DNA from 2 places in the Streptomyces sp. NPDC102514 genome. Region 2 is predicted to be linked to the other one. Evidence: riboswitches for the same ligand, from Rfam matches in the RefSeq annotation. Region 2 holds a riboswitch; the other holds the start of a gene.
What was found. Region 2 has a riboswitch for S-adenosylmethionine ahead of ACZ60E_RS05470 (glutathione S-transferase family protein). Riboswitches for the same ligand answer to the same signal wherever they lie in the genome.
Positions count from the first base shown of each region.

Region 1: linked by a shared signal. The riboswitch ahead of thrC (threonine synthase) and the one ahead of ACZ60E_RS05470 (glutathione S-transferase family protein) in region 2 are both predicted to bind S-adenosylmethionine.

Region 1 covers NZ_JBVJLW010000018.1:116,936-124,569, forward strand. Annotated here, with positions in the region: gene groL (chaperonin GroEL) at 208-1,836, opposite strand; gene ACZ60E_RS36435 (cold-shock protein) at 2,239-2,445, opposite strand; gene ACZ60E_RS36440 (MoaD/ThiS family protein) at 2,921-3,196, opposite strand; gene thrC (threonine synthase) at 3,266-4,582, opposite strand; SAM riboswitch class I at 4,598-4,755, opposite strand; gene ACZ60E_RS36450 (glucosyl-3-phosphoglycerate synthase) at 4,931-5,878, shown strand; gene ACZ60E_RS36455 (alpha,alpha-trehalose-phosphate synthase (UDP-forming)) at 6,101-7,525, shown strand.
Region 2 covers NZ_JBVJLW010000002.1:37,395-45,028, forward strand. Annotated here, with positions in the region: gene ACZ60E_RS05445 (LLM class flavin-dependent oxidoreductase) at 1-823, opposite strand, end outside; gene ACZ60E_RS05450 (LLM class flavin-dependent oxidoreductase) at 839-1,930, opposite strand; gene ACZ60E_RS05455 (NtaA/DmoA family FMN-dependent monooxygenase) at 1,927-3,327, opposite strand; gene ACZ60E_RS05460 (LLM class flavin-dependent oxidoreductase) at 3,347-4,651, opposite strand; gene ACZ60E_RS05465 (putative leader peptide) at 4,729-5,088, opposite strand; SAM riboswitch class IV at 5,152-5,296, shown strand; gene ACZ60E_RS05470 (glutathione S-transferase family protein) at 5,562-6,350, shown strand; gene ACZ60E_RS05475 (GNAT family N-acetyltransferase) at 6,458-7,015, shown strand; gene ACZ60E_RS05480 (C40 family peptidase) at 7,024-7,634, opposite strand, start outside.

The DNA.
Region 1 (7,634 bases), on a different contig from region 2:
GGACAACCATCCCGGCGCCCGATGCATTCCTCCGCCCCCACCCACCCCTGTGACCCCGGACACGATCCCGGCGTGACCCCGGAAGCAGCCCCGGGCACGACCCCGGGAACGCCCGAGGGCGGCACCCCTGGAATGGGGTGCCGCCCTCGGTTCGTACAACTGTGGTGAAGCGGTGCCGCGGCGGTGGACCGCCGATCCGTTTCCGGATCAGAAGTCCATGTCACCGCCCGGCATGCCGCCACCGGCGCCGGCGCCGGCCGAAGCCTTCTCCGGCTTGTCGGCGATGACGGCCTCGGTGGTGAGGAACAGCGCGGCGATGGAGGCGGCGTTCTGCAGGGCAGAGCGCGTGACCTTCGCCGGGTCGATGATGCCTTCGGCGATCATGTCCACGTACTCACCGGTCGCGGCGTTGAGGCCGTGACCGACGGGCAGGTTGCGGACCTTCTCGACGATGACGCCACCCTCGAGACCACCGTTGACGGCGATCTGCTTGAGCGGGGCCTCCAGGGCGAGCTTCACGGCGTTCGCGCCGGTCGCCTCGTCACCCGTGAGCTCGAGCTTCTCGAACACCGAGGAAGCCTGGAGCAGAGCCACGCCACCACCGGCGACGATGCCCTCCTCGACGGCCGCCTTCGCGTTGCGAACGGCGTCCTCGATGCGGTGCTTGCGCTCCTTGAGCTCGACCTCGGTGGCGGCACCGGCCTTGATGACGGCCACGCCGCCGGCCAGCTTCGCCAGGCGCTCCTGGAGCTTCTCGCGGTCGTAGTCCGAGTCCGAGTTCTCGATCTCGGCACGGATCTGGTTGACCCGGCCCTGGACCTGGTCGGCGGAGCCGGAGCCGTCCACGATCGTGGTCTCGTCCTTGGTGATGACGACCTTGCGGGCACGGCCCAGCAGGTCCAGACCCGCGTTCTCCAGCTTCAGGCCGACCTCCTCGGAGATGACCTCGCCGCCCGTGAGGATGGCGATGTCGCCGAGCATGGCCTTGCGGCGGTCACCGAAGCCCGGAGCCTTGACGGCGACGGACTTGAAGGTGCCACGGATCTTGTTGACGACCAGCGTCGACAGCGCCTCTCCCTCGACGTCCTCGGCGATGATCAGCAGCGGCTTGCCGCCCTGCATGACCTTCTCGAGGAGCGGGAGCAGGTCCTTGACGTTGGCGATCTTCGAGTTGGCGATCAGGATGTACGGGTCGTCGAGGACGGCCTCCATACGCTCCATGTCGGTGGCGAAGTACGCCGAGATGTAGCCCTTGTCGAAGCGCATGCCCTCGGTGAGCTCAAGCTCAAGACCGAAGGTCTGCGACTCCTCGACGGTGATGACGCCTTCCTTGCCGACCTTGTCCATCGCCTCGGCGATGAGCTCGCCGATCTGGGTGTCGGCGGCGGAGATGGAGGCCGTGGAAGCGATCTGCTCCTTGGTCTCGACATCCTTGGCCTGCTCGAGAAGGGCACCGGAGACGGCCTCGACGGCCTTCTCGATACCGCGCTTGAGGGCCATCGGGTTGGCGCCGGCGGCTACGTTGCGCAGACCCTCGCGGACCAGCGCCTGGGCGAGCACGGTCGCCGTGGTCGTTCCGTCGCCGGCGACGTCGTCCGTCTTCTTGGCGACTTCCTTGACCAGCTCTGCGCCGATCTTCTCGTACGGGTCCTCAAGCTCGATCTCCTTGGCGATGGAAACACCATCGTTGGTGATCGTGGGGGCGCCCCACTTCTTCTCTAGGACGACGTTGCGGCCCTTGGGGCCAAGGGTGACCTTGACGGCGTCGGCGAGCTGGTTCATCCCGCGCTCGAGACCGCGCCGTGCCTCCTCGTCGAACGCGATGATCTTGGCCATGTGAAGTGGTCCTCCCGGACTGGGGTGGAATCTCCAGGACCGCGCCCGCGCCCGCGACGGACGGCCTGCAGACCTCGTGGTTCCTTGCCCCACCCGGTCTGCGGGCCTCACTGACCCGATCCTCGTTGTCACTCTCACCTGCAGAGTGCTAACGCCAATGATTAGCACTCGACCCATGCGAGTGCAAGCGTCTCTCAATGATCCGCAGGTGGGAGGGGGTGAGGGGAGAGGGCGCTCGATGACCATGGGGCGCACGCGCGACCCCCGAACGCCCCGCGCACGACTCCGGCGCCGGCATGCCGAAGGGCCCGCGCCCGGGTCGCCGGCATGCCGAAGGGCCCGTACCCGGGAGGTACGAGCCCTTCGGAAGAAGAACGTCGCTGCAGTAAGTCGGCGCGTGCTTCAGCCGGTCGCCAGTCGGACCATGTCCGCCTGCGGCCCCTTCTGGCCCTGCGAGATCTCAAAATCGACCCGCTGACCCTCTTCCAGGGTGCGGTAGCCGTCCATCTGAATCGCGCTGTAGTGGACGAATACATCCGCACCACCGTCGACCGCGATGAAGCCGTACCCCTTCTCCGCGTTGAACCATTTGACGGTGCCCTGAGCCATGCCTAACTCCCCTATTACTGGCCCTTGCACAGACCCGCACTTCGCGGATCCGGGTCAGACCTCACCCCCCAACGGTTGGGGGTGTGCGCCGGAACGCGTCGACCGCGGCTGAATGTATCCGTCCAACTGCCGTCTGCAACAGGTCAATCCGACGAGAATTCCGGGCACGGATGATCGGAAATATGTGAAGGATTTACGCAGATTCAGGGCAAGTCGGGCCCGGTAAATGCCATAAACGGCTCAAAAGGACCAGTTACTTTGGCTGCTTCTTGTCGGGCCCCGGGCGCGAACTCATATGCGCCGACCTTGCGAAGCGAAGCAGCTTCCCCAACTGTACCGCGCTCAACCATACAGAATTGCCCCCTCCGCTTCAGTCGCGGAGAGGGCAATTCGATGAACTCTGCGTGTTCGACATTACCAAGGGTAATGATCAGCGGCGCCGAGCGGGCCCCGGACGGGACGCCGTGCGGGGCGCTCAGCCTCCGGCGACCGCCGGGATGATCGAGACCCCGACGCCGTCCGGCGTGGCCGTCTCAAGACCCTGCTCGAAGCGGACGTCGTCGTCGTTCACGTACACGTTGACGAACCGCCGCAGCTTGCCCTGGTCGTCCAGGACACGGGCCGCGATACCGGTGTGGTTCTTCTCCAGATCGGCGATGACCTCGGCGAGGGTCGCCCCTTCGGCGGCCACTTCGGCCTGGCCACCCGTGTAGGTACGCAGAATGGTGGGGATACGGACGTTGACGCTCACGGGACCTCCATCAGGTAGGGCTGTGGTACTGCGCCCCTTCTTCGGGGGCGCGGGGAACTGCGACAGCGATCAGGAACCGAGCCCGGCCTCATGGAAGGAGTCGAGGTTCGGACGGATGGTCGCGGTCAGCCCCGTGTCGGAGGCGACGGCGTCCAGCGTCTTCAGACCGTCCCCCGTGTTGAGGACGACAGTCGTCAGCGTCGGATCGAGCAGACCTGCTTCGATCAGCTTCTTCGCCACCCCCACCGTCACCCCGCCGGCGGTCTCCGCGAAGATCCCCTCGGTCCGCGCCAGCAGCTTGATCGCGTCGACGACCTGGCCGTCGTTCACGTCCTCCACGGCCCCGCCCGTCCGGCGGGCGATGTCGAGCACGTACGGCCCGTCCGCCGGGTTGCCGATCGCCAGCGACTTCGCGATCGTGTTCGGCTTCTGCGGCCGTACGACGTCGTGCCCGGCCTTGTAGGCGACGGACACCGGCGAACAGCCCTCGGCCTGGGCACCGAAGATCTTGTACGGCCTGTCCTCGACGAGACCGAGCTGGATCAGCTCCTTCAGCCCCTTGTCGATCTTCGTCAGCTGCGAGCCGGAGGCGATCGGCACGACCAGCTGGTCCGGCAGCCGCCAGCCGAGCTGCTCACAGATCTCGTACGCCAGGGTCTTGGAGCCCTCCGCGTAGTACGGCCGCAGGTTGACGTTGACGAAGCCCCAGCCCTCGCCGGCCGGGTCGCCGATCAGCTCGGAGCAGAAGCGGTTCACGTCGTCGTAGTTGCCCTCGATGCCGACGAGCTCGCCGCCGTAGACCGCGGCCATGACGACCTTGCCCTGCTCCAGGTCGTGCGGGATGAACACGCAGGAACGGAAGCCGGCCCGCGCGGCGGCGGCGCCCACCGCGCCCGCGAGGTTGCCGGTGGAGGAGCATGAGAGCGTGGTGAAGCCGAACGCGCGCGCGGCCTCCAGCGCCTGGGCGACGACACGGTCCTTGAAGGAGTGCGTCGGGTTGCCGGAGTCGTCCTTGACGAAGAGCTTGCCGGCGTCGACGCCCAGCTCGCGCGCCAGGTTGTCGGCCTGGACGAGCTTGGTCCAGCCGGGGTTGATGTTCGGCTTGTCCGCCACGTCCGCGGGGACGGGCAGCAGCGGCGCGTACCGCCAGATGTTCGCCGGACCGGCTTCGATCCGCTTGCGGAGTTCCTCGGTGTCGTAACCGGAGAAGTCGTACGCGATCTCCAGCGGGCCGAAACACTCCTCGCAGGCGAAAACCGGACCGAGCGGTACGCGGTGGCCGCATTCGCGGCAGGAGAGCGCGGCGGCCGGACCGAGATCGACGGCGTTCGCGGAGTCCGCGGAGGGGGTGGAGTTCGTGGTGCTTGCAACTGTCTGCGCAGCCATGGAGGCGAGGCCCTTTCCTCATCTTCCTCACGACGCACTTCGCCATGAGACGGATTTGGCACCTTCCCGAGCCGGGAGCCTCGCTGCACTGATCAACAATGATCAGGACGAGACCGGCTGGAGGGTTGCCGGGGCTTCAACGGGCCGTATCCCTCTGCCCCTCTGGATGAGCGGTATTTAGTTGTCTACGCAACGACCCCCGACATGCGATGGTCATCAGCGTTGTTCAAGACTGTAACCGACGGCATGGATGGTGGAGAAAGCCGTCCGAACCGCGAGATGACCGTCACACCGGTCCACATCGCGGCGGGACGCACGCATCCCGATGAACGCAAGGGAGAGCCGCACGTGCTGGAAGACGTCGAGCGCTGGCTGAGCACGCGCTCCTGGTCCGTCGAGGACCGCCCGCTCAAGAAGCTGATCGCCGCGAAGCGGTCCACGGGCTCCACGGTCAGTGTCGTACTGCCCGCTCTCAACGAGGAGGAGACCGTCGGCGAGATCGTCGCCGTGATCCGCCGCGAGTTGATGCCCGCGAGAGTGCCGCTCGTCGACGAGATCGTGGTGATCGACTCGGGTTCGACGGACCGCACCTCCGAGGTCGCCGCCGCCGCGGGCGCCCGCGTGGTGCACCGGGACGAGATCCTGCCCCGCATCCCGGCCGTGCCCGGCAAGGGCGAGGTGCTGTGGCGCTCGCTGCTCGTCACCCGCGGGGACATCGTGGCCTTCGTCGACGCGGACCTGAAGGAGTTCTCGGCGGACTTCGTCTCCGGGATCGTCGGTCCGCTGCTCACGGATCCGGGGGTCGACCTCGTCAAGGCGATGTACGACCGCCCGCTGGGCTCCGCCGCGGGTCAGGGGGGCCGGGTCACCGAACTCATGGCCCGGCCGCTGCTCAACATGCACTGGCCGCAGCTGGCCGGCTTCGTGCAGCCGCTGGGCGGGGAGTACGCGGCCCGCCGCTCGCTCCTCGAACGGCTCCCGTTCCCCGTGGGCTACGGCGTGGAACTGGGCATGCTGGTCGACTCGCTGCACCTGGTCGGCCTGGACGCCCTCGCGCAGGTCGACGTGGGTGTGCGCAAGCACCGGCATCAGGACGGGCAGGCGCTCGGGCGGATGTCCGCGGCGATCTACCGGACCGCTCAGCTGCGGCTTGCCCGCGGGCACATGATCCGGCCGTCGTTGACGCAGTTCGTACGGGGAGAAAGTGGCTTCGAGCCGCGGACGTACTCGGTGGACATGGAGGAACGTCCTCCGATGGCCGACATCCGGGAGTACGTGTCGCGCCGCGCGGCTTAGCGGTACCGACCACTCCGCGGAGAGCACCGTCTTCGTCCGCGGGCCCGGTGGGGGCTGGTCGCGCAGTTCCCCGCGCCACCATCAGGGGCGCGGGGAACGGCGCAGTCTTGTCGCTTTTAGGGGCGCGGGGAACTGCGCGGCACGCCCCCGCCGACCCACGGTCTCCCCTCCGCGGCCAGTGGGAACGTTTGAGCGGATAGCGCTGCGGCTAGATTTCGAGTCATGGCTCCCACCCACGGCAAACACCCCGTCCTCGTCGCGTCCAACCGCGGCCCGGTCTCGTACACGAAGGACGAGTCCGGCGAGCTCACCGCCAAGCGCGGCGGAGGCGGACTCGTGTCGGGCCTCTCCGCCATCGGCCCCGACGCCGGCGCCCTGTGGGTCTGCTCGGCCCTGGACGACGGCGACCGCGAGGCCGTCCGGCGCGGCGTGGGCGAGGACGGCGTCCGGATGCTCGACATCGACGCCGACACCCACGCGGCCGCGTACAACGGCATCGCGAACTCCGCGCTGTGGTTCGTCCACCACATGCTCTACCAGACCCCCCTGGAACCCGTCTTCGACGCGGAGTTCCGGCGCCGGTGGGCGGCCTACGAGACGTACAACCAGGCCTTCGCCGAGGCACTGGCCGAGGAGGCGGCGGACGGCGCCGCGGTCCTCGTACAGGACTACCACCTGACGCTCGTGCCGCGGATGCTCCGCGAGCTCCGTCCCGACCTGCGGATCGGGCACTTCTCGCACACCCCGTGGGCCCCGCCGGACTACTTCCGGCTCCTCCCTGACGACATCGCGGCGAAGGTCCTCGACGGGATCCTCGGCGCCGACCGGGCCGCGTTCCTCACCCGGCGGTGGGCGGACGCGTTCACGGAGTGCTGCCGGGCCGTACTGGGGGACGACTTCGCCCCGGACACGCAGATCGGCGTGCACGGGCTCGGCGCCGACGCGGACTTCCTGCGCGAGCGCTCGCACCGCGCGGACGTCGACGAGCGGATGGCCGCGCTGCGCGAGCAGATCGGCACCGCGCCCGACGGCAGCGCCCGCAGGACCATCGTCCGGGTGGACCGGACCGAGCTGTCCAAGAACATCGTGCGCGGCCTGCTGGCGTACCGGCAGCTGCTGGACGACCGGCCCGAGTGGCGCGAGCGGGTGGTGCACGTGGCGTTCGCGTACCCGTCGCGGCAGGACCTGGCGGTGTACCGCGACTACACGGCCGAGGTGCAGCGGGTCGCCGACGAGATCAACTCCGTGTACGGGACGGCCGACTGGACGCCGGTCGTACTGCACGTGAAGGACGACTTCGCGCGCTCACTGGCGGCGTACCGGCTGGCCGACGTGGCCCTCGTGAACCCCATCCGCGACGGGATGAACCTCGTCGCGAAGGAGGTGCCTGTCGTGTCCGACGACGGGTGCGTGCTGGTGCTGTCGCGGGAGGCGGGGGCGTACGAGGAGTTGGGCGAGGACGCGGTTGTCGTGAACCCGTACGACGTCTCGTCCACCGCGGAGGCGTTGCACGAGGCGTTGACCGTGCCGCTTGCTGAGCGGGCCGAGCGGACCAAGCGGTTGGCTGTGGCCGCCACCGCGTTGCCTCCGGCGCAGTGGTTTCTCGACCAGTTGCACGCGCTGCGCTCCGCGGGGGCGGTTGGCTGACGCCGGGTCGTGGTGATCTGCGGGCTCGGTGGGGGCTGGTCGCGCAGTTCCCCGCGCCCCTTAAAAGCAAAAGAATGCGCCGTTCCCCGCGCCCCTAAAGGCGAAAAGC
Region 2 (7,634 bases):
TCTCGTCGTCCTCGGCGACCACCACGTCGGCCGAGACGCTCACATACGGCTTGTCGAGCACGTCGGAGGGCTGGAACGCGGCCCGGTAGGCCTCCACCGCCTCCAGTACGGTCCCGGGGCTGACGTGGTAGTTCGCCGCGAACCGCAGTCCGCCCCGGCCCGCCACCTCGGCGCTCTCGCCCCCGCTGCTGCCCAGGATCCACACCTGGACGTCGGCGCCCTCGCCCGGGACGACATGGGCCTCGATGCCGTCCGCCGACCGGTAGGTACCGGCCAGCAGCGCGAGGATGTCGTCGATCTGCTCACCGTACTCCTGGGATTCGGCGTTCGACTGCTTGAGCAGTTTCAGCTGGAGGGCCACACGGGGTGAGCCGAGCAGGTGCGCGAAGGAGAACTTCGGTGGGATCAACAGTCCGTTGGGGGCCCGTCCTTCCACGACCGGGGTCGCGCCCGGCACCGGCTCTACGGGTCCGCCGGGCGGCCGGCCGCCGGACCGGCCGAGGCCCAGGTCCAGGCGCCCGGGATGCAGCGCGTCGATCAGCCCGAACTCCTCCACCGTGGACAGGGCGGTGCGGTGGCCCAGTTGTACGGCTCCGGAGCCGAGCCTGATCGACGAGGTCGCGGACGCGGTGAGCGCGAGCACGACCGCCGGGGAGGTGCCGGCCACCCCGGGGTTGAGGTGGTGTTCGGCGAACCAGTAGCGGGAGTAGCCGAGTTGTTCGGCCCGCCGGGCCAGGTCGATGGAGTTGCGCAGCGCCTCGGCCGCGGTGGAGCCGGACGACACCGGGACCAGGTCGAGGACGCCGAGAGGGATGTCTGACATGGGTACGGGTGCTCCTCAGCGGTCGGCGGCGACGGGTTCCGGTGCGGGGCCGGTCTGCACCGGGCCCCAGGGGAACGGCGGGTCGGGGATCTCGCGGCGCAGCACCGGGGCAATGGCCGACTGGAAGAGGGCGAGCGAGTCCCGGTGCTGAGTAGCCGTCAGGCCACCGGCGTCCGCATGGAGATGGAGGACGGTGTGGCCGAACTGCTCGTGGTAGCGGTGCACTTTCTCGATGATCTGCTGCGGGCTGCCGATCAGGGCCGAACTGCGCTCCACGAAGTCCTCCAGGGTGGGGAAGACCGGTTCGAGTCCGAGCCGCTTCTGGAACGCCAACTGCCCTTCGAAGACGGGCCGGTAGGCGCTGACCGCCTCCTGCGACGTACGGGCCGCGTAGTAGCCGGCCGTCCCGGCGCCGACGGCGATACGGGCCGGGTCGTGGCCGTGGTGCTCCCAGCGTTCGCGGTAGTAGCGGATCAACTCGGCGTACGGCTCGACGGGGTTGGAGACGTTCGCCGAGAAGAGCGGGTCGCCGTAGCGGGCGGCGAGGTCGACGGACTCCCTGCTCGTGGCGCTGCCGTGCCAGACACGGACGGGCTGCTGGAGCGGTCTGGGCCACACCTCGGCGTCCACCAGTTCCGGGCGGAAGCGGGTCGCGGCGGTCACCTTGTCCTGCCGCCAGAGCGTGCGGAACACCTCGTAACTCTCGGCGTTGCGGTCCCACTGGTCCTCGGGCGTGACGTGGAACAGGTCGCGCTGGGCGGCTCCGTTGCCCTTGCCGATGATCAGTTCGAGGCGCCCGCCGGACAGGTGGTCCAGGGTCGCGTAGTCCTCGTACGCGCGGACCGGGTCGAGGAGGCTGAGGGTCGTCACCGCCGTGAACAGGCGGATGCGGGAGGTGAGGGCGGCGATGTGGCTGAGGACGACGGGCGGCGAGGAGGAGATGAAGGGGCGCTCGTGCCGCTCCCCCACGCCGAAGCCGTCGAAGCCCAGCTCCTCGGCCAGCAGGGCGTTGTCGAGGACCTCGCGGAAGCGGTCGCCGGTGGATTTCTGGATGCCGGTGACCGGGTCCGGCGCGTGCACGATCAGGGTGATCGCCAGGAACTTCACGAGGCGACCGCCCGCTCGCCCTGAACCGCGGAGCCGGACCGGGCGGCGGGCCGGGACAGACCCAGGTGGTCGCGCAGGGTCGTGCCCTCGTACTCCGTGCGGAAGACTCCGCGCTCCTGGAGCAGCGGGACGACCGTGTCGGCGAAGGCGTCGAGGCCGCCGGGGGTGATGTGCGGGACGAGGATGAAGCCGTCGCCGGCGTCGGCCTGCACGAACTCATTGATGGTGTGCGCAACCGTCTCGGCCGAGCCGACGAAGGCCTGCCGGTTGCCGGTCTCGATGGCCAGGTCGCGGATGGACCACTTGTTGGCGGCGGCCCGCTCGCGCCACTCACGGGCGGTGGCCAGCGGGTCGCGGTACATGCGCACCTGGGCCCGGCCGCGGGCGAGGGTGTGCTCACCGAGGTCGGGGTCGATGTCGGGCAGGGGCCCGTCCGGGTCGTACGCGGACAGGTCGCGGTTCCAGACGAACTCCAGGTGCTTGAGCGCGGTCGCCCCGCTGACCTGCTGGCGGCGCACCTCGCGGGCCAGTTCGGCGGCGTCGGCGTCCGTGTCGCCCAGGACGAAGGTCGCGGCGGGCAGGATGAGCAGCTGGTCGGGGGTCCGGCCGTGGCGGGCCAGGCGGCCCTTGACGTCCGTGTAGAAGGCCTGGCCCTCCTTGAGGGTGGCGTACCTGCTGAAGATCGCGTCGGCTCCGGCGGCGGCGAACTCGCGGCCCTCCTCGGAGTCGCCGGCCTGGAAGATCACCGGGCGGCCCTGCGGGGAGCCGGGGACGTTGAACTGCCCCTCGATGTCGAAGTGCTGCCCCTGGTGGACGAAGGCTCCGGCCTTGGCGTCGCTCAGGAACGTGCCGGTCGCCGGGTCGGCGACGATCTCGTCCCCGTGCCAGGAGTCGAAGAGTTCGTTCGCGGTGGCCAGGAACTCCTTGGCCCGGGAGTAGCGCTCTTCCTGCGGGAGGAAACCGCCGCGGCGGAAGTTCTCGCCGGTGAAGGCGTCCCAGGAGGTGACGACGTTCCAGGCGGCGCGGCCGTCGGAGAGGTGGTCGAGGCTCGCGAACTGGCGTGCCACCTCGTAGGGCTCGTTGAAGGTGGAGTTGATGGTGCCGGTCAGGCCGAGGCGTTCGGTGACGGCGGCCAGCGCGGACAGGATCGTGAAGGTGTCGGGGCGTCCGACGACGTCCAAGTCGTAAATCTCGCCGCCCTGTTCGCGCAGGCGCAGGCCCTCGGCGAGGAACAGGAAGTCGAACTTGGCGCGTTCGGCGGTGCGCGCGAAGTGCGCGAAGGAGCTGAACTCGATGTGGCTGCCCGCCTCGGGGTCGCTCCACACGGTGGTGTTGTTGACGCCGGGGAAGTGGGCCGCGAGGTGGATCTGCTTGACGGGCTTGCGGGGCTCGCTCATGTTCGTGGGTCCTTCCGGCTCAGGCGGTGGTGACGGCGTCGGCGGCTGCGTCGGCCGCTGCGGCTGCGGCTGCGGCTGCGGCTGCGGCTGCGGCTGCGGCGTAGCGGTTGGCCGGGCGTTCGAGCCCGAGCAGTCCGCGCAGGGTGTCGGCCTCGTACGCGTGCCGGAAGACGCCGCGGCGCTGGAGTTCGGGGACCAGACCCCGGGTGATCGCCGGAAGGTCGTGTCCCGCGACGGCGGGGCGCAGCCGGAAGCCGGTCAGTCCGGCCTCGCTCAACTCCTGCAGCAGGTCAGCCAGTTGGGACGGTGAGCCGGTGAAGATCCGGGCGTCGCTCGTGTAGGGGTACCCCGCGAGGGCGTCGAGCCGCTCCTTGCGGGCCGCGGCCTCGGCGGGATCCTCGTCCAGGAAGACGACCAGATCCCCGAAGAGGTGCAGGGGCTCCCCCGCCCGCCCGGCCGCGTCCTGTTCGGCACGCACCGCGGCGACGATCGCCCGGGCCTGCCCGGTGTCGTGCGGGGTGACGAACCCGAGGTCCGCGGAGCGGCCCAGCAGCCGGAACGGCGCACCGGTCACGGTCTCGTGCGCGAGCGCCCCGACGGGCGGCTGCCCCTGCGGGGGCCTGGGCGTGATCGAGGGTCCCTTGACGCTGAAGCGCGCGCCCTCGAAGTCGATGTAGTGCAGCTTCTCCCGGTCGATGAAACGGCCGGTGGCGACGTCCCGGATCTCCGCGCCGTCCTCCCAGCTGTCCCACAGCCGCCGCACCGCTTCGACGTAGTCGGCCGCCTCGTCGAAGAGGTCGACCGTCAACTCCTGTACGGCGGGGCTCTCCAGGTCCTCGATACGGAACGACGGGACCGTCCGGCGGCCGAAGTGCGCGGCCTCGTTACGGCGGGCCGACACCTGGATCCGTACGCCGCCACGGCCGGTGCTCACATAGTCCAGCGTGGCGATGGCCTTCGATATGTGGAACGGCTCTGTGTGCGTGGCCACCACGGTCGGCAGCAGACCTATGTGGCTCGTCAGCGGGGCCACCCGGGCGGCGATGAGGACGGCGTCGAGCCGGCCGCGGACCTGGTCGGTGCGGCCGTCGGGCTCGGTGAAGTGCGAGGACTGGAGACCGAGGGCGTCCTCGATGGTCACGAAGTCGAGCAGACCGCGTTCGGCCTCGGTGACGAGGTCCGTCCAGTACCCGGCGGTGAGCAGGTCCCGGGGGCGGGCCACCGGTTCGCGCCACGCGGCGGGATGCCAGCCGGCTCCGTCGAGCGCGACGGCGAGATGCAGGGCGGAGGAAGAGGGCAGGGCTGAAGAAGGTACTGACGACACGACGGGGGTGCCTTCCTGATCGACCGTGGAGGAAGCCGGCCCTCACTGCGCGGAGGGCGGGGCCGCGGAGGTACGGGTCAGGGACGACAGAGTGCGCCGGCGACGCGCAACAGGTCGATGTGCTGCCGCGAGTACAGGCGGACGCGGCGGCGCGGGGTGAGCTTGGGGACACGGAGGCGGGGCGTTGGGCGTGGTCGTCTCACGTGCGTCACCTCCGTCCTGCGGCTCGTCTCCTCGTCGACGCTGACAACAGTACGGCTGTTCCTTTTCTTCCGGCAGTACGAATTTGATCTCGGCGGTTCGTTGTCGTGTGCGGGTCGGTGGGGGCTGAGCGCGCAGTTCCCCGCGCCCCTAGGGGGCGAGGGCGAAGCCCCGCCTTCAGGGGCGCGGGGAACTGCGCGGCCAACCCCCACCGACCCGCACGGGCCACTGCCCACCTATTGAGACGTCGTCTCGGCATCTTGACGACACTCACGCAGCGCACCGACACTTGCGGGGACGGTCACGATTGTCAGCGCCCGTCGGACAGGGTCCCCCGTCCGTGCGGTCATCGGCCCCGGCCCGCTGACAGGCAACCCTTCCACCGCGACGGGGTGCCCCGGGTGACGACCGGGTTCCGCCGGTGCGGCGGGACAAGCGTGGTCTCGCCTCGTGCGAGCCCCGACCGGGACGGGTGGGAATTGCCCAGGAACGGCTTGACGAGGCGACTGCACATCGATCTGTTGCGCGTCTCCAGCGCTTACTAGTCCGCCGCCGGTCCACCCGGTCCTTCCGGTCCGCTCGATCCGGACCCGTCGGACCCGTCGGACCCGTGGAGCCTGCCGGACGTGCACGACACAGCGCAGTCACTCCGTTTCGCCACTGGTGCCCACAAGGCGGCCAGGGCTTCCGCGATTCCCTCTGGAGAGCCATGCCCGAGACAGTTTCCCGCGGTTCGAGCACAGGTACCTTCGCCACGGCCGCGCGTACGGCCGGCACCGGCGCACCCGCCTGCGGCACGGTCGCACCGAGCGCGACCGCACGTCCGCACCGCTTCCGCGGCCGCATAGGTGTCGGCCTCGCCGGCGGCTTCTACCCGGCGCCGCACCGCTATCAGCTGTATCTGTCCGAAGGCTGTCAGCGTTCGCTGCGCGTCTCGATCACCCTCGCCCTGCTGGGACTTGAGCACTCGACGGCCACCACCGTGCTGACCTGCCCCGCCGAGACGCCGGACGCCTTCGCCTCGCTGCGCCGGGCCTACGAGGCGACCTGGCACCACTACGACGGTCCGCTGACCGCGCCCGCGCTGTGCGACCGGTGGAGCGGACGCGTCGTCAGCAACCACACGCCCGACATCCTGCGCGACCTCGCCGACCTCGCCGACCTCCGGGACGACGAAGGGCCCGGCCTGCCCGCGCTGCGTCCGCCGGCCCTCGCCGCGGAGATCGACGCCCTGCGGGAACTCCTCACCCGGGACGTCACACCGGCCTCCCCGCCCCACGCGCGGGCGGCGACACTGACCCTGCTCGATCATCAACTGGCCGCCATCCCATATGTGTTGGGGGAGGCGATCACGGCCGCGGACGTGGATCTCTGGGTGGCACTCACTCATCTCGACACGGCCGGCGGCGCCCTGTCCGCGTACCTCCACCTGGACGGGTACGTCCGGCGGCTCGGCCGGCACCCGGCCTTCCTCGGCGGCGGACGCACGGGCCGTTAAACGGCCGCCCGGCCGCCCGGCCGCCGTTGCGAACAGGGTGTTTCCGTTCTGCGAACAGCGGGCCCGGGCCGACGACACACCTCCCCCGCCGGTGTGAGCATGTCCGCATGATCAAGGGAGAAGTCAGGGAAGAAGCCGGCAAAGAGGCCGGGGTGGGGACCCGGGCCGCCCGGCGGGGGCCGGCGGTCCGCTGGGTGTCCGAGGAGTGGGACGCCCCGGCCCCGGCCCGGCTGCGGGAGCAGATGTCCGCCGAACTGGCCCCGCGCTACGCACCGGTCGAGCACCGGCGCGTACGTGCGCCGCAGCCCGCGGCCGAGGAGATCGTCGTCACCTGGGTCGCCTACTCCGACGGTGTGCCGGTGGCCACCGCCTCGCTGCGCAGGCTGCCCGACCGGCACGAGGTGAAGCGGGTGTTCGTGCACGCCGACTACCGCGGCCGGGGGCTGGCGCGAGCGGCCCTCGCGGCGGTGGAGTCGACCGCGCTGACCCTCGGCGTCGACCGGCTGTGGCTGCAGACGGGCGCGCTCCAGCCGGAGGCGCGGGCGCTCTACGCGCGGGAGGGCTGGCAGGAGGTGCGGCCGTACGCCCCGTACGACCGCAATCCGTTCAGTGTCTGCTTCACCAAGGCGCTCACGGAGCCGGCGGAGACGCCACCGTCACGCTGAGCCCTGGTTCAGGCGGGGCGGATCACGCTGTGGATCGCCGCCTCGCCGGCCCAGTAGATCGACTCCTCGCGGATGGCGACGCCCGGGCTCGGTGCGTGGATCATCATGCCGTTGCCCGTGGCGATGCCGACGTGACCGACCTGGCCGCTGAAGAGCACGAGGTCACCGGGCCGGATGTCCGACACGGGGACCATCGTGCCGGCGGTCGCCTGGTCCTGGGCGGAACGCGGGAGCGCGACTCCGGCGACCTTCCAGGCGGCCTGCGTGAGACTGGAGCAGTCGTACGAGCCCGGTCCCATCGAGCCCCATACGCACGGCTTGCCGATCTGGGCGCGTGCGAAGTCGACGGCCCTGGCGCCCTGTCCGCCGTACCCGGGGTCGGGTGCGGCATAGACGGGCGTGCCGTAGGGGGGCGTTGTGTAGGCGGACGCAGGAGCCGGGGCGGGAGCGGGGGCGGGAGCAGGAGCGGGCATGCCGTATCCGGGGTTGGCCGCGGCCTGCATGTCGAGGGCGACTCCCGTGGCGATGGGTGTGCTCGCGTCGACGTACATGCTCGTGTCGCTCCGCCGGCCACCGGCGTAGGGGGCGCCGGCGTACTGGTCGACCCCGGGGTACGCGC